2 regions of the Streptomyces sp. NPDC044061 genome follow, and region 1 is predicted to be linked to the other one. Evidence: predicted binding sites of a transcription regulator. Region 1 holds the regulator's gene; the other holds the start of a gene.
The links. The regulator HspR, encoded in region 1, represses chaperone genes until heat shock. The targets are predictions, from matches to a motif close to TTGAGNNNNNNNNNCTCAA.
Positions count from the first base shown of each region.

Region 2: the regulator HspR is predicted to act here: its motif matches at 12,580-12,598, upstream of lon (endopeptidase La).

Region 1 is NZ_JBWKFL010000003.1:26,387-41,356, forward strand. Features, by position in the region: gene AC07CM_RS04935 (ATP-grasp domain-containing protein) at 1-28, shown strand, start outside; gene AC07CM_RS04940 (MFS transporter) at 30-1,364, shown strand; gene AC07CM_RS04945 (GH3 auxin-responsive promoter family protein) at 1,611-3,419, shown strand; gene AC07CM_RS04950 (alpha/beta hydrolase) at 3,416-4,276, shown strand; gene AC07CM_RS04955 (enolase C-terminal domain-like protein) at 4,273-5,736, shown strand; gene AC07CM_RS04960 (aminotransferase-like domain-containing protein) at 5,733-6,938, shown strand; gene AC07CM_RS04965 (carbon-nitrogen hydrolase family protein) at 6,950-7,735, shown strand; gene AC07CM_RS04970 (sugar ABC transporter substrate-binding protein) at 7,767-8,873, opposite strand; gene AC07CM_RS04975 (heat shock protein transcriptional repressor HspR) at 9,265-9,717, opposite strand; gene dnaJ (molecular chaperone DnaJ) at 9,725-10,894, opposite strand; gene grpE (nucleotide exchange factor GrpE) at 10,931-11,584, opposite strand; gene dnaK (molecular chaperone DnaK) at 11,581-13,416, opposite strand; gene AC07CM_RS04995 (MraY family glycosyltransferase) at 13,511-14,530, opposite strand; gene AC07CM_RS05000 ((Fe-S)-binding protein) at 14,725-14,970, shown strand, end outside.
Region 2 is NZ_JBWKFL010000006.1:38,761-53,730, reverse strand. Features, by position in the region: gene fxsT (FxSxx-COOH system tetratricopeptide repeat protein) at 1-796, shown strand, start outside; gene AC07CM_RS11650 (multifunctional oxoglutarate decarboxylase/oxoglutarate dehydrogenase thiamine pyrophosphate-binding subunit/dihydrolipoyllysine-residue succinyltransferase subunit) at 955-4,761, opposite strand; gene AC07CM_RS11645 (HAMP domain-containing sensor histidine kinase) at 5,054-6,175, opposite strand; gene AC07CM_RS11640 (response regulator transcription factor) at 6,172-6,912, opposite strand; gene AC07CM_RS11635 (spermine/spermidine synthase domain-containing protein) at 7,022-7,702, opposite strand; gene AC07CM_RS11630 (rhomboid-like protein) at 7,941-8,765, shown strand; gene AC07CM_RS11625 (hypothetical protein) at 8,991-9,440, shown strand; gene AC07CM_RS11620 (hypothetical protein) at 9,553-11,820, shown strand; gene AC07CM_RS11615 (hypothetical protein) at 11,844-12,476, shown strand; gene lon (endopeptidase La) at 12,621-14,970, shown strand, end outside.

The DNA of each region.
Region 1 (14,970 bases):
GGCGGACCCGGGGCGGGGCGTGCGCTGAGATGCCCGGCACCCCCCACACCGCCCCGTCCGGCACCTCCGGCACCGCTCCGTCCGGCAATCCCCACCCCTCGACGACTCGCACCCCCCACACCACCGGCACCCTGATCCGCTACCTGCTGACCGCCTCCCTGGTGCGCACCGCGAGCGGCGGTGCGGCCGTCGGCCTGTTCACTCTGACCGTCCGCGCGGGCGGCTCCGGCGGCGCGGCCCTGGGCGGCCTGCTCGCCGCGCTGCTGACCGCCCCCTACGTCGCCGGGCCCTGGCTGGCCGGAGTGCTCGACCGGGCCCGGGACGGACGCCGGGTCCTGGCCCTCTCCTTCCTCGTGTTCGGCGCCGGCCTCTCCGCGGCCGCGCTGCTGCTCGGCCGTGTCCCGGCGCCGGTGGTGGCCGGGCTCGTCACCGTCGCCGGACTGTGCGGGCCGCTGGTCACCGGCGGTCTGAGCAGCCGCCTGGCCGCCCTGGACGGCCTCGCGGACCGCGCCCAGCGGCGGGCCGAGGGCTGGGACTCGGCGACCTACGGCATCGGCAACACCCTCGGCCCGGCCGCCGTGGGCGCCGCCGGCGCGGCACTCGGCCCGCGCGCCGCCGTGCTGTGCCTGGGCGTGGCGGCGGCCCTGGCCGCGCTCACCGTCCTGACCCTGCCCACCGCACGGCCGCCCGCGAAGGGACCGGCCGGCCCACCGCGGGTGCGGCAGACCCTCCGGGTCATCGCGACCGTCGGCCAACTGCGCCGCGTGATGCTGGCGATGGCGCTCACCGCGCTGGTCGCCGGCGGTATCACGGTGGTCGCGACCACCCTCGGCCGGCAGCTCAGCGGCAGCGCCGACGCGGGCGCCGCCCTCGCCGCCGTCTACGGCTTCGGCTACCTCGCCGGGTCGGTCGTGGCCGGTCTCGTGCCGCTCGGCGGCGAGCCGGAGCGGACGGCCACCGTGCTGGTCGCGGTGAGCGCGGGCGCCGTGGCCTGCTGTGCTTCGACGCCGGGCTACACCGTGGCCGTGGTGACGTTCGCCGCCGCCGGGGCCGCCAGTGCCCTGCTGTTCACCGCGACGCTGGCGGTGCGCTCGGTGTACGCGCCGCCCGCCGCCCGCGCCCAGGTGTACGTCTCCATGGGCGCCCTGAAGATGGCCGTGTCCTCGGCGGGCACCGCCCTGGCAGGCAGCCTGATGGGCCTCGGCCCGCGCACGCTGCTGGCCGCCGGAGCGGCCGTCACCGTGCTCGCGCTGGCCGGCGTCCTGGGCGACCGGCACCTGGTTTCCCGGCGTTCGAAGCCGGAAACCGAAGGAATTTCATCGGCACGCAACAATGACCGTCGATTTCCTTCTGAAATTTCTTGACGGGCCGCCGCCGAACCGCAAATAATCATGTGCATGCGACAGCAAACTGACCGACCGGGGGTAAAGTCAGCGGATTGTCTCCGCAGCTGCCCCTGTTCCCCCTGTCGCGTTTCGCACTGATCCCGCCATCTCCCCGCGCACTTCCGTGCGCCCGCGCACCGTTGCGCCACATGGCGGTTGACCTGCAGGTAAGACTCACAATTCAACCCTGCACCCGCACCCGCGACTCCCGATCAGAGGACAGACATGGCAGCCATTGCCACACCCGCAGTGCACCTGGCCAATGTTCTACCGTCGCCGCGCGAGGCCGCGCCCACCCCTTGCTCGTGCCACGCGTTCGGTATACGCACCCAGCATTCTCTGCAAATACAGCGGAATATCTACGAGAATCCGCGGGACAGCGTCCGGGCGGTATTCGAGGACCTTCTCGACGAATGCGCGGACACCGAGTTCGGCCGTGCCCACTCCCTGGCCCGCGTCCGCACCGTCGACCAGTGGCGGCGGGCCGTGCCGATCCAGCAGTACGAGGACGTCGAGCCCTACGTCCGCCGCGCACGCGAGGGCCGGTCCGCGGTCCTCACCCGCAGCCATCCCTACGCGTACCTGAAGACGTCCGGTTCCAGCGGAACGCCCAAGCACATCCCCACCACCCGGCACTGGCGCGACCACTACCGCGGACCCGCCCTGTACGCGCAGTGGGGCCTGTACTTCGAGACGCTCGCGGCCGCCGACGCGCGCGCCGGGCGCACCGCGTCCGCCGCGCACATCCCGCAGGTCCTCGACCTGTCCTGGGAGCGCACCCCGGGGCGCCCGGGCCCCGACGGCGGCAGGCCCGTCTACAGCATCTCCAGCCGCCCGGCCGCGGTCGGCTCCCGGGACTGGCTGCCGCCGTGGTACGACGAGCCGTGGCTGCTAGGCGACCCCGAGGAGAACTGGGACGCGGCGCTGTACCGCAAGCTGCGCCTGCTCGCGGGCGCCGACGTGCGGGCCGTGGTGGCCCTCAACCCGTCGAAGATCATCAGCCTGGCGCAGACGCTGGCCGCCTCCGGCGAACGGCTGGTGACGGACGTACGCGAGGGCACCCTGGCCGGCGCCCGGCACCCCGCGCTCAGCCCCGACCGGGAGACCGCCGACCGTCTGGCCCGCGTGCTCGAGGCGACCGGCGGCACCGCCGCCCTCACCGACCTGTGGCCGGGCATCGCGCTCGCCGTCGCCTGGAACTCCGCCTCCGCCGCCCTCTACCGGGACTGGCTGGAGGAGGTGCTGCCCGGCGTGCCCCGGCTGCCGTTCAGCACGACCGGCACCGAGGGCATCGTCACCCTGCCCGTCGACGGCCACCCCTCCGCCGGTCCGCTGGCCGTCAACCAGGGCCTGTACGAGTTCGTCCCCGTGGAGGACACCGAAGGCGCCGAGTCGCTGGCGCCGGACACCCCGACCCTGCTCTTCGACGAGCTGGTCGAGGGCCGGGAGTACCGGCTGGTGATGAGCCAGGCCAACGGGCTGCTGCGGTACGACGTCGGGGACGTCTACCGGGTGGCCGGCCGCTACGGCGCCACCCCGCGCCTGGAGTTCACCGGACGGGCCGGCTTCCGCGCCTCCTTCACCGGCGAGAAGCTCACCGAGACGCAGGTCCACCAGGCCGTCGTGCAGTCGCTTCCCGAAGGCCTCGGCGGCCGGCCCCTGTTCACCGTCGTACCGGTGTGGGGAGCCCCGCCCCGCTACCACGTCGTCGTCGAGGGCGCCGCCGACCTCGGCCCCGCCGGTCTGGAGTCGCTGGCCCGCGACACGGACACCGCGCTGCGCCGCATCAACGTCGAGTACGGCGAAAAGCGCACCTCCCGGCGGCTCGGCCGGATCGAGGTCACCGCGGCCGAGTGGGGCGCGTTCGCCCGCGCCGAGGAGCGGCTGCGCGCCCGCGGCACCTCCTCGAACCAGGTCAAGCACCACTGGCTGCAGCGGAACACGGAACTGCTGGACGTCCTGCGGGAACGGCGCCTGCTCAGGGCGAGCACCGAGCGGGGCCCGCTCGCCGAGGGGACCGGTGCCGTCCGATGACCACAGCGACCGACTTCAGCCGTACGACGTCCACGCTCACCGCCGCCGACGGCACCGCCCTCGCCCTGCACACCTGGACGCCCGCCCGGCCCGTCCGCGCCGCCGTGTTCTACGTGCACGGCATCCAGAGCCACGCCGACTGGCTGTTCGAGACCGGCCCCGAACTCGCCGCCCGCGGCATCGCCGTGCACGTGCCCGACCGGCGCGGCAGCGGGGTCAGCGGCGGCCCGCGCGGCCATCTGCCCTCGGCCGAGCAGGTCCTCGACGACCACGGCCGGGCGCTCGCCGCGGCCCGCGCCCTCACCCCCCGCGTCCCGCTGACCGTCGTCGGGCAGAGCTTCGGCGGCAGCGTCCTGGCCGCCCTGGTGACCGCGGGACATGTGCCCGGCGACACCGGACTGGTGTTCTGCGCCCCGGCGCTCGGCCAGCAGCGGGCGCGCCACGGCGCCGGCGAGGCACTGGCCGCGCTGCGCTCGGGCGGCGGGCTGGCCACCACACCGCTGTCCCTGGCCGACGCGGACTACACGGACGTCACGGCCTACCTGGACTTCATGGCCAACGACGTCCTGATGATCCGTCAGGTGACCGCGTCCACCCGCTCGGTCATGGTGCGGCTGGAGGACGTCTACATGCGCGGCGGCACCTGGGGCGAGCGGACGGCGGGCCCCGTGCACTTCGTGCGCCCCGAACACGACGCGATCATCGACCTCGACACCTCCTGGACCGTCCTGTCCGGCCTCACCCCGCGGGCCACGGCCGTCGACCTGCCCGGCTCGGGCCACTACGTCGAGTTCTCGGCCTCCCGCCACGCCTACTGGGACTGGCTGGCCGCCACGGCGACCGGGGCGGCCTCGTGACCGCACGGCCCGTCCTCGACGTGTACACCGCCCGCGTCCCCATGTCCCGCCCCTTCGCACACGCCGCGCACGCCCGCGGCGCCTCCCGTTCGGTCCTGGTCCGCTGCACCTTCGAGGGCGCCGCCGGCTGGGGCGAGGGCGCACCCCGGCCGTACGTCACCGGCGAGACGCTCGAATCGGCGACGCACGCCCTGCTGCACGCCGAACTCCCCGAGGGGCAGGAGGTGTTGTCCGGCTCGTTCGAGGAGGGCGTGCTCGCCCTCGCCGCCCTCGACCTGCCCGGTGCCCTGGGCGGCTCCGGCCGGCCGGCTCCCGCCGCCGCGGCCGCCCTGGAGACGGCCCTGCTGGACGCCTGGTGCCGCGCCCACGGCCGGGACGCGGCCGAGGCACTGGCCCTCGCCGCCGCCCCCGGCGTTCTGCGTGCCGCACCGCAGGTCCGACCGTCCGCGCTCGTCCTCGACTCGAGCCGTGCCCCCGAGGAACTGCTCGGCGCACTTCCGCCGCAGGCCCTCGCGCACCTGACTCACGTCAAGGTGAAGGGCCTGCCCGATGCACAGGCGACGCGCGAACTGGTGCACAGGGTGTGGAAATTCGTGGACCCTGACCGCACCACCCTCTCCGTGGACGCGAACGGCGCCTGGAGCCCGGCGACCGCCCTGCGCGCCGCCCGCCTCCTGGCGGACCACGTGACCTGGCTGGAGGAGCCCACCCGCCCCCGCGACTGGACGACACTGCGCCGCATCCGGCACGAGACCGGCTGTGCGGTGATGCTGGACGAGTCCGCCGTGACGCCGGCCGACCTCGACGCCGCCCACGCACACGGAGCGGCCACCCACGTCAACGTCCGCGTCTCCAAGTGCGGCGGTCCCCTGCGCTCCCTGCGCATGCTGGCCCACGCCCGTGCTCTCGGCCTGCGCTGCCAACTCGGCGTCCAAGTCGCCGAGGTGGGCCCGCTGTGGGCGGCGGGGCGGCTGCTCGCCGCATGGGCCGACGCCCTGGTCGCGGTGGAGTCGGGCCGCCAGGACGAATGGTTCCCCCCGGACCTCACCGAGCCCGCCTACGCGGTCGACCGAGTCCACCATCACGCACCCCCGCTACCGGGCCCCGGCTTCGGCCTGACCCCCACCGAACGCCTACCCCTGACCTCGTCAGGCACCACCACGTTCCCACCCCCACCCCCACCCCGCATCCGCACTCGCACCGACCCCGCCTCCCCCACCCACAGCGAAGTCGCCTCCTCCATCCCTCCCACCGCCCGCACTCACCTCACCCCCCGGCCCCCCGTACCCGCCGACGGCGAGTCCGCCCCACAGGGGCCACGCGCGCCCGACGACGAAAGTCGCACAGGTGGTGCGGGTGGGAACGAGATCCCCGCCGAAGGCGAAGCCGAGGCGCACCCCCCGACGACCAAGGCCCCGCAGGCCCCCGCACCCGCACTCAAGAAAAGGACCCCGGCATGACCACCACCCTCACCCCCACCCCGCCCCCCGGCACCCTCATCGCCGCCCGCACAGCCGCCCTCTCCGTCTCCTCCCCCTACGCCGTACCGGCCCGCAAACCCGGCCTCGACTTCGTCAACCTGGTCAGCGGCGCCCCCGCCGTCGAAGCGCTCCCCCTGGCCGAGATCCGCGAGGTCACCCAGGAGCTGCTGGCCGGCCCCGACACGGGCGGCCCGGCCCTCGCCTACGGCCCCAACGCGGGCGACCCCGGCCTGCGCGAACTCATCGCCGCCCGGGAGGGCCTGGACCCGGCGCGCGTCCTCATCACCAACGGCGGCCTGCACGGCACCGCCCTCGCCCTGCACGCCGTCGCCGAACCGGGCGACGTGATCGTGGTCGACGACCCGGTCTTCCCCGACACCATCCGCATCGTCGAGAACACCGGCGCCGACATCCACCCCGTCCCGGTCGGCCCGCACGGCATCGACGTCGACGTCCTGGCGGAGCGGCTGCGCGCCGGGCTGCGCCCCAAGGCCGTCTACACCGTGCCGGACTTCCACAACCCGGCCGGTGGGCTGCTGCCGTACGAGCGGCGGCTCAGGCTGGTCGAACTCGCCGAGCGGTACGGCTTCTTCGTCCTGTCCGACAACCCGTACCGGCACTTCGCGCCGGACGGGCGCGACGAACCCGACTTTCCGCTGGACAGCGACCGGGTCGTCGTCGCCCGGACCTTCGCCAAGACGCTCGGTCCCGGGCTGCGCCTGGGCTGGCTGGTCGCCCCCGAGTGGCTCGCCCCGCACGTCGTCAACCTGCGCCGCCGCCTGGATTTCCAGAGCTCGACGCTCTCCCAGGCCATCGCCCGGACCCTGCTGGCCCGCGACGGCTGGTACGAGCAGCTCCTGGCGCGCGGCCGGGAGATCTACCAGGAGCGCGCCGAACTCACCGTGCGGGCCCTGCGCGAGGCGGGCGACCAGCTGGAGTTCGACGACCCGGCGGGCGGCTTCTTCGTCTGGGCCCGGGTCAGGGGCGGTGTCCCGGCGGCGGAACTGCTCGCCGAGCGTTCGAAGGAGGCCGGGATCGTCTACTCGGTCGGCACCTTCTACGACCCGTTGCAGCAGGGCCGTTACGCCGACCACCTGCGCCTCGCCTACTCGGCGGCCCGGCACGAGCACCTGGTGGCCGGCCTGGAGCGGCTGACCGCCGTGCTGCGGGCCCTGCCGTGACCCCGCCCGTGCTGCGCGTCGCGCTCGGCCAGCTCGCCGCCACGGCGGACCCGGAGGCCAACCTGGTCCTCGTGGAGAAGGAGGTCGACCGGGCCGCGGCGGCCGGGGCGCGGCTGCTGGTGCTCCCGGAAGCCACGATGTGCCGCTTCGGCGTGCCGTCGCGTCCGGTCGCCGAGCCGCTGGACGGCCCGTGGGCGTCCCGCGTGCGGCAGCTCGCGGCGGAGGCGGGCGTGACGGTGGTGGCGGGGATGTTCACGCCCGGGGACGGCGCGCGGGTCCGCAACACCGTGCTGGTCGCGGCCTCCGACGGGCGCCTGGACCACTACGACAAGATCCATCTCTACGACGCCTTCGGCCACCGCGAGTCGCACACGGTCGAGCCCGGCGACCGGCCGCTGACGGTGGACGTGGACGGGGTCCGGATCGGCGTGGCGACCTGCTACGACATCCGGTTCCCCGGCCTGTTCACCGAACTCGCCCTCCGGGGCGCCCAGGTCACGGTCGTCCCCGCCTCGTGGGGCGCGGGACCCGGCAAGCGGGACCAGTGGACCCTGCTGGCGCGCGCCCGCGCGCTGGACTCCACGTGCTTCGTCGTGGCCGTCGGCCAGGCCGAACCCGGTGAGGCCCCGGCCGGTGCGGCGCCCACCGGTGTCGGCGGCAGCCTGGCGGTGTCCCCGTGGGGCGAGGTCCTGGCCCGGCTCGGGGACGGCCCCGACTTCACGGCCGTCGACCTCCGGCTCGGGGAGGTGGGCCGGGCGCGGGAGGCCGTACCGGTGCTGGCCGACCGCCGCTGGTGACGTGCACGGCGCGGTGGTCGGCCGGTCGCGGCTACTTCAGGCCGGCCGCCGCGCAGGCCGCCTTGTACTTGGCGGTGCAGATGTCCCCGACCGTGTAGATGCCGTCCGCGACGACGGTGTCCTTGATCTTGCTCTTGGTCAGGGCGCTCACCTGGACCAGCTTGGACGGGATGGCCTTGTCGGTGGGGCTGTCGACCCGGTCCTGGGTGAGGGCGTCGAACTGGATGTCCTTGCCCTGCACCTTGGTGACGGCCATCTGGGCGGCCGCCTCGGCCTCGTCCGGGTAGGACTTGTAGACGCTCATGTACTGCTCGCCGAGGAGGATGCGCTGGACCGCGTCCAGTTCGGCGTCCTGGCCGGTGATCGGGGGCAGGGTGGTGACGCCGGCGGCCTTCAGGGCCTTGATGACGCCGCCCGCCATGCCGTCGTTGGCGGCATAGACCCCGGCGATGTTGTTCTTGCCGATCTTGCTGATCGCCTCGGCCATCTCGGTCTCGGCGTTCTCCGGCTTCCAGTCCTTGGTGTCGAAGGTGTCCGCGATCGTCACCTTGCCGTTCAGCTCGGACATCGCGCCCTGCTTGAACTGCTTGGCGTTCGGGTCGGTGAGCGAGCCGTTCACCATGACGACCTTGTCGGAGGTGTCGACGCCCGAGCCCAGCGCCTCCAGCAGCGTACGGGCCTGCACCTCGCCGACCAGTTCGTTGTCGAAGGAGATGTACGCGTCGATCGGGCCCTCGGCCAGCCGGTCGTAGGCGATGACCGGGATACCCGCGTCCTTGGCCTTCTTCACCTCGCCGGCGATGGCGTGCGAGTCGACGGCGTCGAGCAGGATGATGTCGACCTTGTCGTCGATCATCTGCTGCATCTGTCCGGCCTGCCGGGCGGAGTCCGCATCCGCGTTGGCGTACCGGACCTTGCCCTTCTTGTGGGTGAGCGAGGTGACCTGGTCCCTGATGATGGGGTAGTCGAACTTGTCGTAGCGGGTGTTCGCCTTCTCCGGCAGCAGCAGCCCCACGGTGACGTCGTCGCCCTTCGTCGGGCTCGCGCTGGCACCGTCCCCCGTGGCGTCCAGCACGCCGCAGCCGGCGAGCGAAAGGGTCATCGTGGACGCGGCCACGGACATGGCGATACGACGCATTCGAGGGCTCACTTCAGGTGCGTTCCGGACGTGGGTGCTGCTTTACGACCCAGGTGTCTGAAAAGCCAACGCCGGGCCGACACCCTGCGTCAAGCGGAACTACTTAACGAGTGCGCAACAGCACGCTCCGCCGAGCATGTGAAGAAGGAGCGGAATCGCCTCCAAACACTCTTTACGGGCCCTCCATTCAAGCGGAGTTCACGCGAGGGCAAAGATCCCTGCAACCAACCCCACCGCTCGCGGGCCGCGACCGGCGGCGCGCCGCGGCGCCGACTCGAGCAGAAGACCGAACGATCTCGGCCAGCATCAGCTTCACTGTGGGGGCTCCGGTCCAGCGCATGGGAAAGGGGCCCGGAGGTTCGTCCTCCGGGCCCCTTCACCGCGTCTCCGCCTAGTCCTTGGCCTTCTTCGGCCGCCACACCACCAGCGCGCTGGTCTGCTGGACCTCCTGGTACGGGACCAGGTCGCGACGGTAGGAGGCGTGGACGGCGGCCTCACGCTGCCGCATCGCGGCCGCCGCGCCGTCCAGGGCCGCCTGCATCTCCGCGACGCGGGACTGCAGGGCGGCGACCTGGTTCTCCAGTTCGATGATGCGCTTGATGCCGGCCAGGTTGATGCCCTCGTCCTGGGACAACTGCTGCACCTGGCGGAGCAGTTCGATGTCGCGGGCCGAGTAGCGGCGGCCCCGCCCGGCCGTGCGGTCGGGGGAGACCAGCCCCAGACGGTCGTACTGGCGCAGCGTCTGCGGGTGGAGTCCGGAGAGCTGGGCCGCCACCGAGATGACGTAGACCGGGGTCTCCTCGGTCAGTTCGTACGGGTTGCGCCGGCGGCCGGGTGTGTCCATGGGGCTCTCAATCTCCCTTCGCGGCCTCGAACAGCTCCGCCCGCGGATCCTCGTCCGCGGTCGCCTCGCGATACGCCTCCAGTGCGTCACGAGCCTTCCCCGACACGTCCTTGGGGACACTCACCTCGACGGTGATCAGCAGATCGCCCCGGGAACCGTCCTTGCGGACCGCGCCCTTGCCCCGCGCCCGCATGGTGCGGCCGTTGGGGGTGCCCGCCGGCAGTTTCAGGGTGACGGCGGGACCGCCCAGGGTCGGGACCCGGACCTCGCCGCCGAGGGCCGCCTCGGCGAACGTCACCGGCACGGTCACCGTGAGGTTGTCGTCCTTGCGGCCGAACACCGGGTGCGCGCCGACGTGCACGACGACGTACAGATCGCCCGCCGGGCCGCCCCGCTCACCGGGCGCGCCCTTGCCGCGCAGCCGGATCCGCTGCCCGTCCGTGACCCCGGCCGGGATGCGGACCTGCATGGTGCGCGACGACTTGGCACGGCCGCTGCCCTTGCACTCCAGGCAGGGGTGCTCGGCGATCAGACCGCGGCCCTTGCAGTCGGGGCACGGGTCGGTGAGCGAGAAGCCGCCGCCCGAGCCCCGCGCCACCTGCCCGGTGCCGACGCAGGTCGGGCACACGCGCGGTGTGCCGTTCTTGTCGCCGGTGCCGGAGCAGGCCTTGCAGGGCGACTGGGAGGACATCCTGAGGGGCACCGTGGCGCCCTCGATGGCCTCCGTGAAGCTGAGCGTGACCTCGGACTCGATGTCCTGGCCGCGCCGGGGCTGGGTACGGGTGCCCGTGGTCCCGCCCCGGTTGAACAGGCCCCCGAAGACGTCACCTATTCCGCCACCGAAGCCGCCCCCGCTCTGGGCGTTGCCCCCGAAGAGGTCGCCCAGGTCGAAGTTGAAGGAGCCGCCGCCGGCGCCCGGCCCGGGGCGGAAGCCGCCGTTGCCGAACAGGGCGCGTGCCTCGTCGTACTCCTTGCGCTTCTTGGCGTCGCCGAGGATGTCGTTCGCCTCGGAGATCTCCTTGAAGCGCTCCTCGGCCCTGGCGTTGCCCTTGTTGGCATCCGGGTGGAACTCGCGGGCGAGCTTCCGGTACGCCTTCTTGATCTCGGCGTCGGTGGCGTCCTTGGGGACGCCGAGGACCTTGTAGTAGTCCTTCTCGATGAAGTCCTTGGTGCTCATCCCCGACGTCCCTCCTTCCTGTCTTCAGTGATTACGTCAGCCCTCCTCCGGGCCACCGTTCTCCTTGTCGTCGGCCGCCGCGCTCTCCTCGGCTTCGTCGGCCTTGACGGTCTGCGCGCCCGGCTGCGGCTCGGCGACGGCCACCCGCGCGGGGCGGATGGCGCGCTCGCCGATGCGGTATCCCGGCTGCAGGATGGCCACGCAGGTCGTCTCGGTGACGTCCGGTGCGTAGCTGTGCATCAGGGCCTCGTGGATCGTCGGGTCGAAGGGCTCGCCCTCCTTGCCGAACTGCTGCAGGCCCATCTTGGCCGCGACGGTCTCCAGCGACTCGGCCACCGACTTGAAGCCGCCGACCAGTTCGCCGTGTTCCCGCGCGCGGCCGATGTCGTCGAGCACGGGCAGAAGCTCGGTCAGGAGGTTCGCGATGGCGATCTCCCGGACCGCGACCCGGTCCCGCTCGACCCGTCGGCGGTAGTTCTGGTACTCGGCCTGGAGGCGCTGGAGGTCCGCCGTGCGCTCGCCGAGCGCCGTGCGCACCTGGTCCAGCTGGGCCACCAGGCCCGCGTCTGCTGCTACGTCCCCGGCCGGGGCCGCCCCCTCACGAGGGGCGGCCTTCGACTCGGCGTCGTCGGGGGTCGCGCCGGAGGGGACGTCGGGCTTCTCCTCGAAGCCCGGGGTCTCCTCCGTCACGCGGCACCGTCCTTGCGCTCGTCGTCCACGATCTCGGCGTCGACGACATCGTCATCGGTCTTGGGAGCCTCGGCACCGCCGGCCGCCGCCTGGGCGCCCTGGGCGTCGGCGTACATGGCCTGGCCGAGCTTCTGCGAGACGGCCGCGACCTTCTCGGTGGCGGTGCGGATCTCGGCGGTGTCCTCGCCCTTGAGGGCTTCCTTCAGCTCGCCGATCGCGCCCTCGACCTCGGTCTTGATCTCGCCCGGGACCTTGTCCTCGTTGTCCTTGAGGAACTTCTCGGTCTGGTAGACGAGCTGCTCGCCCTGGTTGCGGGTCTCGGCGGCCTCGCGGCGGCGGTGGTCCTCCTCCGCGTACTGCTCGGCCTCCTGGCGCATCCGGTCGACCTCGTCCTTCGGCAGCGAGGAGCCGCCGGTGACGGTCATCTTCTGCTCCTTGCCCGTGCCGAGGTCCTTGGCCGTGACGTGCATGATGCCGTTGGCGTCGATGTCGAAGGAGACCTCGATCTGCGGGACGCCACGCGGCGCCGGCGGCAGACCGGTCAGCTCGAACATGCCGAGCTTCTTGTTGTAGGCCGCGATCTCGCGCTCGCCCTGGTAGACCTGGATCTGCACGGACGGCTGGTTGTCCTCGGCCGTCGTGAAGATCTCGGAGCGCTTCGTCGGGATCGTGGTGTTGCGCTCGATGAGCTTGGTCATGATGCCGCCCTTGGTCTCGATGCCGAGGGACAGCGGGGTGACGTCGAGGAGCAGGACGTCCTTGACCTCGCCCTTGAGGACACCGGCCTGGAGCGAGGCGCCGATGGCGACGACCTCGTCCGGGTTCACACCCTTGTTGGCCTCCTTGCCGCCGGTCAGCTCCTTGACGAGCTCGGCGACGGCGGGCATACGGGTGGAGCCACCGACGAGGACGACGTGGTCGATCTCGCCGAGGGAGATCCCGGCGTCCTTGATGACGTTGTGGAACGGCGTCTTGCAGCGCTCCAGCAGGTCGGCCGTCAGCTGCTGGAACTGGGCCCGGGTGAGCTTCTCGTCCAGGTGCAGCGGGCCCTCGGCGGACGCCGTGATGTAGGGCAGGTTGATCGAGGTCTCGGTGGAGGAGGACAGCTCGATCTTGGCCTTCTCGGCGGCCTCACGGAGGCGCTGCAGGGCCATCTTGTCCTTGGACAGGTCCACGCCGTGACCGGACTGGAACTGCTTGACCAGGTAGTCCACGACCCGCTGGTCCCAGTCGTCACCACCGAGGTGGTTGTCACCGTTGGTGGCCTTCACCTCGACGACGCCGTCGCCGATCTCCAGCAGGGACACGTCGAAGGTGCCGCCACCGAGGTCGAAGACGAGGATGATCTGCTCGTCCTTGTCGAGGCCGTAGGCCAGCGCGGCGGCGGTCGGCTCGTTCACGATGCGCAGGACGTTCAGACCGGCGATCTCGCCGGCCTCCTTCGTCGCCTGGCGCTCGGAGTCGTTGAAGTAGGCCGGGACGGTGATGACCGCGTCGGTCACCTTCTCGCCCAGGTAGGACTCGGCGTCCCGCTTCAGCTTCTGCAGGATGAACGCGGAGATCTGCTGCGGGTTGAAGTCCTTGCCGTCCAGCTGGATCTTCCAGTCGGTGCCCATGTGGCGCTTCACCGAGCGGATGGTCCGGTCCACGTTCGTGACCGCCTGGCGCTTGGCGACCTCGCCGACGAGCACCTCACCGTTCTTGGCGAAGGCGACGACGGACGGCGTGGTCCTGGCACCCTCGGCGTTGGTGATGACGGTGGGCTCGCCGCCCTCCAGAACGCTGACGACGGAGTTAGTCGTGCCCAGGTCGATGCCGACCGCACGTGCCATGGTTGATTCCTCCAGCTGACTTGAGTGGAACAGGCTCAAGTGTGCATGAGGAGATTCGATGGGTCAACAGACCTGAGTCGTACGGACTCAAGTCTTATCCGTTCCTTATACGCAACTGGCCGCTGACCTGCGTCGATGTATCCCGTCGGGGCGACTGGACAGGGATGCGAAGGAGTACGAGGACGGCGAAGACCACCCCGCCGACCACCCACAGCACGGCCCCGTCGCCACTCCACCCGGTGTGCACGAGCACCCCCACGAGTACCGCGGAGAAGGAAGCCGCACCCAGCAGCACGACGGCTCCCGGCGGAGTGAGCCCGAGCCGCCGCAGCCGGTGCGCGAGATGGTCCGGGCCCCGCCTCAGCAGCGGCCGGCGGGCCACCATACGCGCGAGGACCACGAGCACGAAGTCGGCGAGGGCCACGGCACCGAGGGAGAACAGCACGCCCGCGCTCGGCCCGAGCCCGTACCCCGCGCGCGTGAAGACGGCGGCGGAGGAGAGCAGGAACCCGGTGAACAGCGACCCGCAGGCCCCCATACCGACCCGCGCCGGATGCCAGTTGTGCATCAGGAAACCGGTCAGGGCGGCGGCGAACACGCTGAGCAGCACGGCGAGCCCGTCCATCACCTCGGCGGCGGCACAGACTCCCGCCCCGAACGCGGTGACGACCCCGACCGTTCCGGCCAGCCCGTCGGCGTGGTCGAGCCCCCGGAAGGCGAGGGAGGCGAAGACGATCCACCCGACGGCGAGGATCCCGCCCCCGACGCCCGTCTCGTCGTACGGCACCACGCAGGCCGCCGCCACCACCGTGCCGGCGACCAGTACCCGCGACCGCAGCCGCCACACGTCGGCGACCAGGCCCAGCGCGGCGACCCCGGCACCCGCCACGAGCAGCTCCCCGACCCCGTCCCCCAGCGGGGCGACCCGGGTCCACTGCCCCACCCAGGCGACCAGGCAGGTGATGACCACGACGGCCGCCCCTCCGAGCACCGGCAGGGGCCGCTGCCACCGCCGGTCGACGATGCCCGCGCGCAGGGCGGGCACCCGGAGCAGCGCCGCCAGCAGGGCGGTGAGGAGGAGGGCGGCGGAGGCCGCGGCGATCCCGTAGAGCACGGCTCTAAGTTAGGCGTGAAAGTAGCAAATCGGTATGAATAACACGATCCGATTGCCCGTGCGACTCAGGCTCCCCTCAGCGACCCAGATCACCTCGCGCGTGGCTACAGTGCGAGGAAGGATGCGGGTAGTCTCAGACGGACTGCATAAGTTACCGCTTAGTAATCTCCCTCGCAGGCCCGAGGAGCCCCGAAATGCAACTCGCCGCGATCATCGTGTCGCTGGTTCTGATCGTGGTTGGTGTGGCCCTGTTCGCCCGCGCCATCCTGCAGATCTACAACTTCATGCGGCTCGGCCAGAACGTGCCCGCGGGCACCCGCACCGACGAGCCCGTGCAGCGCACCGTCACCGTGGTCAGGGAGTTCCTCGGCCACACCCGGATGAACCGCTGGGGCATCGTCGGTGTCGCGCACTGGTTCGTGGCGGTGGGCTTCTTCTCG
Region 2 (14,970 bases), on a different contig from region 1:
GACCCACGGCCTGCGCCTGCTGGGCCGCTACCGCGACGCGCTGGTCCGGCAGGAGCCCGTCGTCCGGCTCCATGTGCAGGTGCTCGGCCCGCAGCATCCGCAGACCCTGGAGGCCCGCGCCCAGCTGGCCATGTGCCGGCGCCGGGAGGGCAGCCAGGCGCAGGAGGTGGGGCCGTCGATGGCCACCCTGCTGGAACAGCTGGAGCAGCTGCACGGCCGCGAGCACTACCGCACCCTGTCCTTCATCACCAACTACGGCAACTTCCTGAGGGAGCACGGCGACCTCAGCCAGGCCCGGGACCTCATCGACGAGGCCGAGGCCGGCTACCGCTCCCTGCTCGGCCCCGCCCACCCGGTGGCCACCGGCATGCTCTCCAACACCGGTCTCGTGATGCAGGCCGCCGGCGAACGCGCCGAGGCGATGGCGATGTTCGAGTCGGCGCTGGCCGGGCTCAACGCCACGCTGGGCGCCGACCACCCCTGGGTGCTCGGCTGCGCGCTCAACGCGGCCAGCGCGCGGAACATCAACGGCCGGATCACCGACGCCGTCGAACTGAGCCGGGACACGCTGCGCAGGACCCGGCACACCCTGGGCGACCAGCACCCGCTCACCCTGTCCTGCCAGGTGGCGCTCGCCGCCGACCTGCGGGCGGCGCGCGAGCAGGAGGAGGCCGGAAAACTGGAGGAGGACGGCCTCCTCGGCCTCACCCGCACCCTCGGCGCCCAACACCCACACACCATCTCGGCCCGCCAACGCAACCGCCCCTACTGGGACTTCGAGGCCTACCTGGGCTGAATGCGCCCCCGAAGGGGCGCGGGGAACGGCGCGAACAACCACGACACCGCCGCAGCCGCGCACGCACAGAACCACCCCTGCGGCCAGGCGAAGGGCCCGGCACCGAGCGGAAACTCGGCACCGGGCCCTTGGCGAACAGCGGCCGAACCGCCGGAGGCCTACGCCTCGAACACCTCACGCACCAGCTGCTCCTGCTCGGCCTGGTGGCGCTTGGCGGAGCCCACCGCCGGGGACGAGCCGTGCGGACGCGAGATGCGCCGCAGCCGCTCGCCGGCCGGGATGTCCGCGCCGACCGCCAGGTCCAGGTGGTCGATCAGGTTGAGCGCGATGAACGGCCAGGCACCCTGGTTCGCCGGCTCCTCCTGCGCCCACAGGTACTTCTCGGCGTTCGGGTACTTGTTGACCTCCGCCTGGAGCTCGGCACCCGGCAGCGGGTACAGGCGCTCGATGCGGATGATCGCCGTGTCCGTGAGGCCGCGCTTGACCCGCTCGGCCTCCAGGTCGTAGTACAGCTTGCCGGCCACGAAGACGACCTTGCGGACCGCGGCCGGGTCAACGGTGGCGTCGCCGATGACGGGACGGAACTGACCCGACGTGAACTCCTCCGTCTTCGACGCGGCGGCCTTGAGGCGCAGCATCGACTTCGGGGTGAAGACCACCAGCGGCTTGTGGTGCGGGTTGTGCACCTGCCACCGCAGGAGGTGGAAGTAGTTCGACGGGAGGGTCGGCATGGCGACCGTCATGTTGTTCTGGGCGCAGAGCTGCAGGAAGCGCTCGACGCGGGCCGAGGAGTGGTCCGGGCCCTGGCCCTCGAAGCCGTGCGGGAGCAGGAGGGTGACGCCGGACGTCTGGCCCCACTTCTGCTCCGCCGCCGAGATGTACTCGTCGACCACCGTCTGCGCGCCGTTGACGAAGTCGCCGAACTGCGCCTCCCACATGACGAGCGCGTCGGGGCGGGCCAGCGAGTAGCCGTACTCGAAGCCCATGACCGCGTACTCGGACAGCAGGGAGTTGTAGACGTTGTACCGCGCCTGCTCCTCGGCGAGGTACATCAGCGGCGTGAACTCCTCACCCGTCTCGCGGTCGATGAGGACCGCGTGGCGCTGGCCGAAGGTGCCCCGCTGGGAGTCCTGGCCGGACAGCCGGACCGGGGTGCCCTCCAGCAGCAACGAGCCGACTGCCAGCGTCTCGCCCATGCCCCAGTCGATCGTGCCGTCCTCGACCATCGCCGCCCGGCGCTGCAGCTGCGGCAGCAGACGCGGGTGGACGTGGAAGGAGTCGGGGATGTTGACCTGGGACTCGGCGATCCGCTTCACGACCTCCGCGGAGATCGCGGTGTTCACGGCGACCGGGAAGTCCGCCTGGGGGTCCGACACCGGGCCCTCGGCCGGCTGGGAGGTGGCCTCGCGGACCTCCGTGAAGACCTTCTCCAGCTGGCCCTGGTAGTCCTGCAGGGCCTGCTCGGCCTCTTCCAGAGTGATGTCGCCGCGACCGATCAGGGACTCGGTGTAGAGCTTGCGCACCGAGCGCTTCTTGTCGATCAGGTCGTACATCAGCGGCTGGGTGAAGGCCGGGTTGTCCGACTCGTTGTGACCGCGGCGGCGGTAGCAGATGAGGTCGATCACCACGTCCTTGTTGAACGCCTGGCGGAACTCGAAGGCGAGCCGCGCCACGCGGACCACGGCCTCCGGGTCGTCGCCGTTCACGTGGAAGATCGGGGCCTCGATCATGCGGGCCACGTCCGTCGCGTACATGGAGGAACGCGAGGACTCGGGGGCCGCGGTGAAGCCGACCTGGTTGTTGATGACGATGTGGACCGTGCCGCCGGTGCGGTAGCCGCGCAGCTGCGACATGTTCAGGGTCTCGGCCACCACGCCCTGGCCCGCGAAGGCCGCGTCGCCGTGCAGCGCGACGGGCAGGACGGTGAAGTCCGTACCGCCCTTGTTGATGATGTCCTGCTTGGCGCGGGCGATGCCCTCGATGACCGGGTCGACCGTCTCCAGGTGGGACGGGTTGGCGGCCAGCGAGACCGTGATCTGCTCGCCGTCCAGGCCGGTGAAGGTGCCCTGGGCGCCCAGGTGGTACTTCACGTCGCCGGAGCCGTGCATCGACTTCGGGTCGAGGTTGCCCTCGAACTCGCGGAAGATCTGCGCGTACGACTTGCCGACGATGTTGGCGAGGACGTTCAGGCGGCCGCGGTGGGCCATGCCGATGACGACCTCGTCCAGGCGGGACTCGGCAGCGGAGTCGATCACCGCGTCGAGCAGCGGGATGACGGACTCGCCGCCCTCCAGCGAGAAGCGCTTCTGACCGACGTACTTCGTCTGCAGGAACGTCTCGAAGGCTTCCGCCGCGTTCAGCCGGCGCAGGATCCGCAGCTGCTCCTCGCGCTCCATCTTGGAGTGCGGGCGTTCCACGCGGTCCTGGATCCACTTGCGCTGCTTGGGGTCCTGGATGTGCATGAACTCGATGCCGGTGGTGCGGCAGTACGAGTCGCGCAGCACGCCGAGGATGTCGCGCAGCTTCATCATCGACTTGCCGGCGAAGCCGCCGACCGCGAAGTCGCGCTCCAGGTCCCACAGGGTGAGCCCGTGCTCGGTGATGTCCAGGTCGGGGTGCTTGCGCTGCTTGTACTCCAGCGGGTCGGTGTCGGCCATGACGTGGCCGCGCACCCGGTAGGAGTGGATCAGCTCGAAGACCCGGGCGGCCTTGGTGACGTCGTCGTCGTGCGAGGCGTCGATGTCCTTGAGCCAGCGGACCGGCTCGTAGGGGATGCGCAGCGCCTCGAAGATGCCGTCGTAGAAGCCGGTCTCGCCCAGCAGCAGGTTCGAGACCTGGCGCAGGAACTCGCCGGAGGCGGCGCCCTGGATCACCCGGTGGTCGTAGGTCGACGTGAGCGTCATGACCTTCGAGATGCCGAGCTTGTTCAGGGTGTCCTGGCTGGTGCCCTGGAACTCCGCCGGGTAGTCCATGGAGCCGACGCCCATGATCACGGACTGGCCGGGCATCAGACGCGGCACGGAGTGGACGGTGCCGAGGCCGCCGGGGTTGGTCAGGGAGACCGTGACGCCGGTGAAGTCGTCCATCGTCAGCTTGCCGTCGCGGGCGCGGCGGACGATGTCCTCGTAGGCCTGCCAGAACTCGAAGAAGTTCAGGGTCTCGGCCTTCTTGATGGCGGCCACGACGAGCTGGCGGTCGCCGTTCGGCTTGACCAGGTCGATGGCCAGGCCGAGGTTGACGTGCGCCGGCTTGACGAGGGTCGGCTTGCCGTCCTTCTCGCCGAACGACCAGTTCATCGACGGCATGGCCTTGATGGCCTGCACCATCGCGAAGCCGATCAGGTGCGTGAAGGAGATCTTCCCGCCCCGGGCGCGCTTCAGGTGGTTGTTGATGACGATCCGGTTGTCGAACAGCAGCTTCACCGGGACCGCGCGGACCGAGGTGGCGGTCGGCAGCTCCAGCGAGGCGTTCATGTTCTTCGCGACCGCGGCGGCCGGGCCGCGCAGCGTGATCAGCTCGGGGCCCTCGGGCGATCCGGCGGCGGGAGCGGCCTTGGCCTTCGGCTGAGCGGGCGCCTGTGCGGGCGTCGCCGGCTTGGCCGGGGCGGGGGCCGCGGCCTTCGCCGCGGGAGCGGGGGCCGGAGCCGGGGCCGCGGCGGGCTTCGGGGCGGCCACAGGGGCCGGCGCGGCCTGGGCCGGAGCCGCGGGCTGGGCCGGGGGAGCCGTGGTGGTGGTCTCTGCGGCCCCCGCGGCCGCAGTACCCGCCGGAGCCGAGGCGGCAGGCGCCCCCGGCTTGTAGTCGGCGAAGAAGTCCCACCAGGCGCGGTCTACCGAATTCGGGTCCTGGAGGTACTGCTGATAGATCTCGTCGACGAGCCACTCGTTGGGACCGAACGCAGCAGCGGGGTTCTTCCCGGCTTGGTCGTCGGTCGAGATGCTCGAGTTACTGGGGGACTGTGGCGACACGGCGGCAACCGCCCTCTTCCGCTTCACAAGGTGATGGACAGCGGGAAACAAGGCTACGCCTCCAAGACCGCTAAGGTCAGGTCGGGCCCGTTCATCGTCGCGTAAGTCACATCGAAAATCTTGTTTCAGGGCTTGATATGGCGGGAAACAAGCGTGGCTCCGCATGTGAGCGCGAGTGCGAGGGTGTGCCGACCCGGGGCCCGGGGCGCCAGCTGCGCGGGCCTGTGCCTGATCACACGTGTCCGGCTGAGCGGACGTCTGTGGATCTTGAGGTTCCGGTTCGGACTTTACGTCAACTTGGGGTGGAAGTCAGTCCCGGGAGAGTGACGATGATCCGGCACCCCCGGTCGGATTCGGCCACACCGATCCGGCCGCCGTGCAGATCCACCGCCCACCGGGCGATCGCCAGCCCGAGGCCCGTACCGCCGTCGCTGCCCGGGCCGTGCGGCCGGCTCACCGCGCCACGGTTGAAGCGCTCGAACACGCGGCGCCACTCCGACCTGGGGATACCGGGTCCCTCGTCCAGGACCTCCAGCTCCAGCGACTCCGGCTGCGGCCCGCGCCGCGCCTTCACGGTCACCCGGCCGTGCGCCGGGCTGTGCTTGACCGCGTTGTCGATCAGGTTGGCGACGACCTGGTGGATGCGCTCGGGGTCCGCGTGCGCGGTCAGCTCCGGCGGGGACACGTCCAGGTGCAGGTGCACGTCCGTGCGCGTGTGGCTGCCGGAGCCGGAGGCGATGCCCGCGCGCGCGGAGGCGACCATGTTGGCCTCCTTCAGTACGCCCGAGAGGTACGGCCACACCTCGAAGCGGCGCATCTTCAGCGGTACGACGCCGTTGTCGAGGCGGGACAGGTCCAGCAGGGTCTCCACGAGGCGGCCGAGACGCTCGGTCTGCTTCAGCGCCGTCCGCATGGTCTCCGGGTCGGCCTCGGTGACCCCGTCGACGATGTTCTCCAGCACCGCGCGCAGGCCCGCGATGGGGGTGCGCAGCTCGTGCGAGACGTTCGCCACCAGCTCCTTGCGCTGGCGGTCCTGGGCCTCCAGCTCGTCGGCCATGACGTTGATCGTCTGGGCCAGGTCGCCCAGCTCGTCACGGCGGTTCTCGCTCACCCGACGCGTGTAGTCGCCCTGCGAGATCGAGCGGGCCACTGTGTTCATCTCGTCCAGCGGCATGGTGAGTGAATGCGCCACGAACTGCGTTATCAGCAGTGTGGCGATCATCGAGAAGACCGTGATGAAGCGCAGCTCCGTCTTGGTGTGCACCGCGATCATCGACAGACCGGTGGTGATCAGCACCGAGATGACGACCAGAGCGCCCAGCTTGGTCTTGATCGAGAACGGGCGTACGCCGCCCCAGGGCTCCTCGGCCGAGGACCCGGGGCTCCTCCGTGCGGCCTCCCGCCCGCCGCTCATGGCGTCGGTGTCTCCAGCGCGTACCCGACACCGTGCACCGTGCGGATCCGCTCGGCGCCGATCTTCCGGCGCAGTGCCTTGATGTGGCTGTCCACCGTCCGGGTGCCGGAGGCGTCCGCCCAGTCCCACACCTCGGCCAGCAACTGCTCCCGGGAGAGCACCGCGCGCGGGGTGTTCGCCAGGCACACCAGCAGGTCGAACTCGGTCGGCGTGAGGTGGACGTCCTCGGACCTCACCCGCACGCGGCGCTGCGCGTGGTCGATCTCCAGCTCACCGAGCCGCAGGATGCCGCTGCGCGGGGTGCTGGCGGCCACCGCGGCCCGCTCCACCCGCCGCAGCAGGACGTGCACCCGCGCGGCAAGCTCCCGCATCGAGAACGGCTTGGTCATGTAGTCGTCGGCACCGACCCCGAGCCCGACCAGCATGTCGGTCTCGTCGTCCCGCGCGGTGAGCATCAGCACCGGCACCGGGCGCTGGGCCTGCACGCGCCGGCAGACCTCCAGGCCGTCGAAGCCGGGCAGCATGATGTCGAGGATCAGCAGATCGGGCTGCCAGGCCTCGGCCGTGTCGACCGCCGCCGGACCGTCGGACGCGGTCTGCACGAGGAATCCCTCGGCGCGGAGCCGGGCCGCGATGGCGTCGACGATCGTGGGGTCGTCCTCGACGACCAGCACCCGGCGCTGCGCGCCCGGGGTGGTCGTCGCCGCGCCGGTCTGGGAGGTGTGTGTCTGCTCCATCGCCCGCCCCTGTTGCTTTCCGGAATCCGTGGGGTGATCCCATGACTGCGATTGACGCTTGAATGATCGGCGTCAGGGCAGCACATTACGGGGACACACCGCGCCGTCGCTATCCAGGGCGGACGGCGAGGTGAACAGCGTCCGGAACGCCCCGGGCAACGGGCACCTCTTCGGTACGCACCTGACGGAACCCGGCATTCCACAAGGTTCCTTCAAATTCCGGAGAGGGTTCGGCCGACCATACAGCCAGCACCCCTCCAGGCTTCAACACCCTTGCACAGGCGACGAGTCCGGCCGGGGCGTACAGGCCGTCGTTGTCCTCGGTGACGGTCCAGCCAGGGCCGTTGTCGATGTCGAGACAAAGGGCGTCGAACGTGTCCGATGTCTCATTGACGTAGGTCACGAGGTCGGCTTCGACGATCTTGGTGCGCGGATCGGCGAGAGCGTCCGCGGAGAGCGTGGACAGCGGTCCCCCGCTGCGGTGCCAGGCGATGACGGCGGGCTCGCGCTCGACCACGTCGATCCGGCCCCAGCCGGGATTCGCCGCGGCATGTGCGAGCGAGAATCCCACACCCAGCCCGCCGATCAGCACGTCCGGCGCCGGGCGGCCGTCCAGCGCCTCGTAGGCGGCGTCGACCAGCAGACGCTCCGAGCGGCCGTCGGAGGTGTCCATCAGGAAGCAGCCGTTGGCGATGATCTGCAGCAGCTCGCCCTGTCTGCGCAGCACCACCTCGCCGTACGGGCCTTCGCGACGGTCCAGGACCACGGGGGAGTCGTGCATGGCTGTCATGCGCCCATCCTGCGCGAACGGGGCGTTGACTTCACGGGAATTGAAGGGGACGGGGCGGGGGCCGTGGACACGATGTACCCGTTCGTGCGACGCGCGGACGGGCTCGGTGGGCGCCGGGCCGGGGCGGACGCCCGCGAGCCCTCTGAGGTTGCTGTGAATCCGCTCTCGCGTGGCGTCGGTCATAGACAGCCGACTCGTGAGCACGAAGGGTGGGGCGCGACGGAAGGAGCGCCTCACCGTGGAACGGACCGTGACCGGCCCCGCGACGGCCGCGTCCCCGCCCCTGGGCGCGCCCCTTCCCGACGGGCCCGCGACCGTTCCGGACGTCGCCGGTCTCCTCGACGGGGTCCCACGGCAGCGGCCGGCGCCGACGGCCCCGGTCACCGGCCCGCGCCCGGCCGCGGCCCGCCCTCGCCTCCGGCCCTGGCGCCTGCTGCCCACTCCCACGGGCACGCCGTTCACGTTCGCCTACGCGGCCCTGCTCGCCCTCACCTCACTGCTGGCGGCCCGGTCCGACCCCGCGCTGGTGCACACGCTCCATCAGAACTCAAGCACCGACGTCGCCCACCTGATGCGGACTCCGGTCCTGGTGCTGCTGGCGAGCGCGCTGTGGATCGCGGGCGGGATCGTGTCGCCGTACGCGGCCGCCTTCGTGCTTGTGCTCGGCGCGCTGGAGCGGCGGATAGGCGGAGTCCGGGCGGCCTGCGTGTTCCTGGCCGGGCACGTCCTCGCCACCCTCGCCACGGAGGTCCCGGTGGGCCTCGCCGTGCTGGTGGGCCATCTGCCGGCCACCTCGCTGCACCGCCTCGACTACGGCATCAGCTTCGGCGTCGCGGCCAGCATCGGCGCCCTGACCGGCCTCCTCACCCCCTGGCTCCGCTGGCCGCTCCTCGCCCTGGTCGCGGGCACGCTCCTGGACGACCTGATCGCCTTCCAGGATCCGATGACCAACTGGGGCCATCTGATCGCCCTCACGATCGGCATAGCCGGCTGGCCACTGATCCGGCGCTGGCAGCACGCGCCGGAGCGTCACGTCCCGGAGGCCTCGGCAGCTTCCCTCTGACCGCCCGTGCGACGGAGGCGGCCAGGCTCGTGGCCGCGGCGCGGCGTGCGAGCCGCCCGTCCCGCCCTCCCGTGGGAGGAGCTGGACCGAGGCTGTGAAGACGCGGTGCCGGATCGGGGTGGACGGTTGCCGTCATGTGATCCGCATGGGTAGGAATGTTCGACTGCTTAATGGGCAGGCAAAGAAGGTTTAGCCATCGTAATCGCAAACGGGAGGGGCGTCAGGATGGCCTGGGAAGAGTGGGAGCAGCTCAAGTCCGAGGCTGTGCAGAAGCGATCGACGCAGATGCAGCTGAATCAGGTCCCGGCCGCGGGAGGCGGCGGCGGGAGCGCGGACCTCGTGGTCCATGACGACCAGCTGGGCAGGCTCGGCAACCTGGCATACGACCTGCACGAGAAGGTGCGGGTGGACGGTGACTTCGCGCGGCCGAGCACGTTCACGGCGTCCAACGACCTCTTCAACGACGGGCTGGACATGGGTTCCGCCCTGCTCGAGGTGCACGACGCGTGGAACACCCAGCTGCAGACGCTGAACGAGGCGTGCGCCCACATCTCCAACCACCTGGACTTCACGCGCGCCCAGCACGCGCAGGACGAGCACCACGTCGTGACCGGCATGCGCAACGCGTCCGGTGACCTCATGACCGTCTCGCGCATCAACGACTACTTCCGGTGATCTTCGCCCGCCACCGTACGACGGCCGGTGCGGCGACGGCGGGCGGCATCGACACGACCGGAAACGACGGGGACAACGGGAACAACGGGGATAACGGGGACTGATATCACGCATGACGGACAAGTTGACCGTGCAAGAGCTCACCGACCTGCGTCTGGGCACACTCAAAACCGCCGTGGACGACTGGAAGACCATGGCCGGCCGACTGGAGAAGCTCGCCACCGGCGGCGGTGGTGACCTCGCCGCGTCGGACCTGGAGAAGAAGGCGAACGCCGCGGACTGGAAGGGCGCCAACGCCACGGTGTCCCGTGAGTTCGTCACCAAGACGGCGCAGCAGTTCGCGGACGCCGCCGCCGAGGCGAAAAGCGTCATGGGCCTGCTGCGCGACGCGCACGCGGACTTCACCAAGCACAAGGAGCATCTGCGTACCGCCATCGACGACCTGGCGAAGCAGAACATCTACGTCAGCGGCAACGGTGCGGTTTCCTCCGCCGCCCCTCCCGGCGCGGCTGCCGGAAACAGCAAGGACATCCACTATCCGACGGACGATGAACTCGACGCGGCCCGGAGCCGGATCACCCGGATCCTGTGGGAGGCGACCGAGACCGACCGGGTCGTCGCGCGGGCCCTGCGCGGTCTGACGAAGAACAAGTACGACTTCACCGACCGCGGGCCGGACGGCGTCAAGGAAGCCGACCGCGAGCAGGGCAAGGCGGACGCCGCGTACTGGCAGAAGGAGATCGCCAAGGGCGACGTCAAGGAGTGGAGCAAGGCGAAGCTGGCCCGCTTCGACGAGATGCTGGAGAACCAGCGGGACAACCCGGGCTTCACCGAGACGTTCGCCACCGGCTTGGGCGCGGACGGCACGCTCCAGTTCTGGCGCGACCTGGCCGCTCCGCCCGGAGGCGCGGTGGAGGGCGACAGGGCCGAGTTGCTGGCGCATGTCCAGGACAACCTCGGCATGTCCCTCGCCAACGCCTCCCACGGCGACAGCCCCGCGATGGAGGCGTGGAAGAAGGACGTGATCGCCGCCGGCGGCAAGCCGTTCCCGGTCGACCCGTCCATGCCCATGGGCCCCAACGGGTTCCAGGTCATGAGCAGTCTGATGCACAAGGGGCGGTTCGACTCGGGCTTCCTGCACGACTACGGCGACGCGATGCTGAAGTACGAGCGCACGTACCCGGGCGACCCGAAGGTGGCCTGGCGCGACACCACCAACCTGGAGTACCCGCCCACCGGCGACCTCAACGACCCCGTCGCCGGCTTCATGGACGCTCTCGGTCACAACCCGGAAGCCTCTCTCGACTTCTTCGAGGGATCGAGCGGCGAGGGCGACAAGAAGATCGACAACTTCGACTACCTCGCCGGCCATGAGAAAGGCGCCCGGCAGTGGCCCGTGGGCGACGACGGGAAGCCGGTCGGGTACGACAACCTGGGTCATGCTCTGGAGTCCGCCACGCTGGGATACGCGTACGACGACAAGGATCCCGGCATTCCGCCGCTGAAGACCGCGGCGCAGATCGAGGCGCGCGAGGAGCGGACGGATCTGATGGCGCGCGTCATGAACAACTACAACGCGGCGGATGTGATCGAGAAGCAGCCCGGCATCAGCGACAGCCTGGCCAACATGGCGGCGGGCCACATCGACAGCCTGAACTACTCCGCCGCCGACTTCGGCGGCAGCGGAGAGGTGAACGGGCGCGATGCCCGGTTCGGTGCGGACAGACATCATCTCGCCGATTTCGGGGCGACCAGCACCACGAACTTCCTCCGCGCCGTCGCCGGTGACGAGGACGCGTACAACACGGTGTCCGCGGCGCAGCAGACCTACGGCTCCAGTCTGATGGCCGCCCAGGGCGGCGACGCGGGCGATGTGAAACGGGTGGCCCTGCACAGCGTCATGATGCACGGGATGCTCGACCAGGCCCGGTTCGAGAGCATCGGCCATGAATTCGCCGACCAGAAGGAAGCCGCCAACCGGGAGTTGGAGAAGCAGGGCGCCTGGCGTGACTTCGCCGCGGGTGCCGTGATCGGCACCACGGTCGGGGTGGCGTCGGAGGTGGTGGTCCCCACCCGTGCGGCCGCGGCGATCGCCGTACCTCTTGCCTTCGAGGCGGTCGGTGGAGCGGCGGAGACGCACATGGGGAACCAGACGGTCGACTGGCTCAAGGAGAACGAGTTCGACAACACCGACCAGGCGCTCCAGGGAATCGACAAGGCCCGGGAAACCGGCCAGCACAACGCCATGACACCTCTGTTGAACTACGCACAGCAACAAGGAATGTCCGACGACCAGATATGGGATCTGTCGGACGATGCGGAAGACGCCTACAACAAGGGGCGCGCCCGCAGCGACACCAAGGATGTCCGAGGATTTTGATGAAGAGAGTTCCCGCCGCCTCCTTGGCCCTGGCCGCCCTGGCCCTGGCGGCCACGTCCTGCACCGCGGGGAAAGAACAACCGGATTCGGTGTCCGGCGGCTGCGAAGAGGTCTTGGGCGACTCCGGCGTCACCTGGCTCGATCAGCATGCGCACACGGATGGCCAAGATCGTGTCGACTGGGGTGGGGAAAGCCTGAAGAGCGCGAAGGAGCAGTACTACAAGCAGGTGGAATCCGGGGATTCCGACGGATATCACTGGGCATCCGACGTGTGCACCGCAACCGCGTTCTCGTCGGGCGGGAACAAGGAGCTGCGGATACGGTTCGGGCCTTCTTCCCTTCCCTTCGACTTCCGGCCGGACGGCAAGGGGAAGGGAGGGATCCTGACCCAGGTGAACGCCGCTGTGAAACTGCATCGGGTGAAGGATGCCAAGGGGGTCACCCAGTACGGCGTGTACGTCAAGTGCAGGATCCCGGGCACCAGGCCGGGGCAGGAGGCGAGGACGCCGCTGGCCGGCGTGCTGTCCGACACTCTCACCAGCGGGACGTCGGCCCGCGACCACGAGAAGTACCTCTTGCGGTCCGCCAGAGCGGTGGTCCGTGCTCTCGGGTGTGTCAACAGGCCCACGGTTCCCGCGCAGCCGCCCGCTCCTTGATGCCCGTGCTCCCGGGGTGGGCGGGACGGCGGGCGGCAGGACCCGCCACGGGTGATCGCTGAGAGCGAACAGCGCCGGGGGAACAATCATGGGCTCATGAGCATTGAGTCGGCATAGCTCAAGTTGACTGCCCAAGGGGAGATCATGGCTGCTGAGTCCACGGCGTTCACGCTCGTGTTGCCCGTGCTGCCGCTCGACGACGAGGTCGTGCTGCCCGGGATGGTGGTTCCGCTGGACCTGAGCGACTCCGAGGTGCGGGCCGCGGTGGAGGCCGCACAGGCCGCCGCCCGGTCGGAGCCCGGGAAGCCCAGGGTGCTGCTGGTGCCGCGCATCGACGGCACGTACGCCAAGACCGGTGTGCTGGGCACGGTCGAGCAGGTCGGCCGGCTGGCCGACGGCGACCCGGGGGCCCTCATCCGCGGCCGTGGCCGGGTGCGGATCGGCGCCGGTACGACCGGCCCGGGTGCGGCGCTGTGGGTCGAGGGCGCGCGCATCGACGAGAGCGTGCCCGATCCGCTGCCCGGTCAGGTGGCGGAGCTCGTCAAGGAGTACAAGGCGCTCGCCACCAACTGGCTGAAGAAGCGCGGTGCCTGGCAGGTCGTGGACCGCGTCCAGGCCATCGACGGCGTCTCCGCGCTCGCCGACAACTCCGGGTACTCGCCCTTCCTCACCACCGAGCAGAAGGTCGAACTGCTCGAGACCGCCGACCCGGTGGACCGCCTCAGGCTCGCCGCGCAGCAGCTCCGCGACCACCTCGCCGAGCAGGACGTGGCCGAGACCATCGCCAAGGACGTCCAGGAGGGCGTCGACAAGCAGCAGCGCGAGTTCCTGCTGCGGCGTCAGCTGGAAGCCGTCCGCAAGGAGCTGCGCGAGCTGAACGGCGAGGAGGACGGCGAGGAGTCCGACGACTACCGTGCCCGCGTGGAGGCCGCCGATCTGCCGGAGAAGGTCCGCGAGGCCGCCCTCAAGGAGGTCGACAAGCTGGAGCGCGCCTCCGACCAGTCGCCGGAGGGGTCCTGGATCCGCACCTGGCTGGACACGGTCCTGGAGATGCCGTGGAACGAGCGGACCGACGACAGCGCTTCCGCGTACGACATCCAGGGAGCCAAGGCGATCCTGGACGCCGAACACGCCGGCCTGGAGGACGTGAAGGAGCGCATCACCGAGTACCTGGCGGTGCGCAAGCGGCGCGGTGAGCGCGGCCTGGGCGTCATCGGCGGGCGGCGCGGCGGTGCCGTGCTCGCGCTCGTCGGCCCGCCCGGTGTCGGCAAGACCAGCCTCGGTGAGTCCGTCGCGCACGCCATGGGACGGAAGTTCGTCCGGGTCGCCCTCGGCGGCGTCCGGGACGAGGCGGAGATCCGCGGCCACCGGCGTACGTACGTCGGCGCGCTGCCCGGCCGTGTCGTCCGCGCCATCAAGGAGGCCGGGTCCATGAACCCGGTCGTCCTGCTGGACGAGATCGACAAGGTGGGCTCCGACTTCCGCGGCGATCCTGCGGCGGCACTGCTGGAGGTGTTGGACCCGGCGCAGAACCACACCTTCCGGGACCACTACCTGGAGGTCGAACTGGACCTGTCCGACGTGGTCTTCCTCGCCACCGCCAACGTCCTGGAGGCCATCCCGGAGGCGCTCGCCGACCGTATGGAGATCGTCCGCCTGGACGGCTACACCGAGGACGAGAAGGTCGTCATCGCCCGTGACCACCTGCTCCCGCGCCAGCTGGAGCGGGCAGGGCTGGCCGCGGACGAGGTCACGATCGAGGAGGGCGCGCTGCGCAAGCTCGCCGGCGAGTACACCCGCGAGGCGGGCGTGCGCACCCTGGAGCGGTCCATCGCGCGGCTGCTGCGCAAGGTCGCGGCCCAGCACGAACTCGGCGAGCGGCAGCTGCCGTTCACCGTCCGTGACGAGGACCTGCGCGGTCTGATCGGGCGCCCGCACCACGTGCCCGAGTCCGCCCAGGACCCGGCCGAGCGCCGTACGTCCGTGCCGGGCGTGGCGACCGGTCTCGCGGTCACCGGAGCCGGTGGCGACGTCCTCTTCGTCGAGGCGTCCCTGGCCGACCCGGAGACGGGCGCGGCCGGCCTGACCCTGACCGGTCAGCTGGGCGACGTGATGAAGGAGTCGGCGCAGATCGCGCTGAGCTTCCTGCGCAGCCACGGCGCCGAACTGGAGCTGCCGGTGGCCGACCTGAAGGACCGGGGCGTGCACATCCACTTCCCGGCGGGCGCGGTCCCGAAGGACGGGCCGAGCGCGGGCATCACGATGACCACGGCACTCGCGTCGCTGCTCTCCGGCCGGCTGGTCCGCACGGACGTGGCGATGACCGGCGAGGTCTCGCTGACCGGCCGGGTGCTGCCCATCGGCGGCGTGAAGCAGAAGCTGCTCGCCGCCCACCGCGCCGGGGTGACCACCGTGATCATCCCCAAGCGCAACGAGCCCGACCTGGACGACGTCCCGGCCGAGGTGCTGGACAAGCTGGACGTCCACGCCGTGA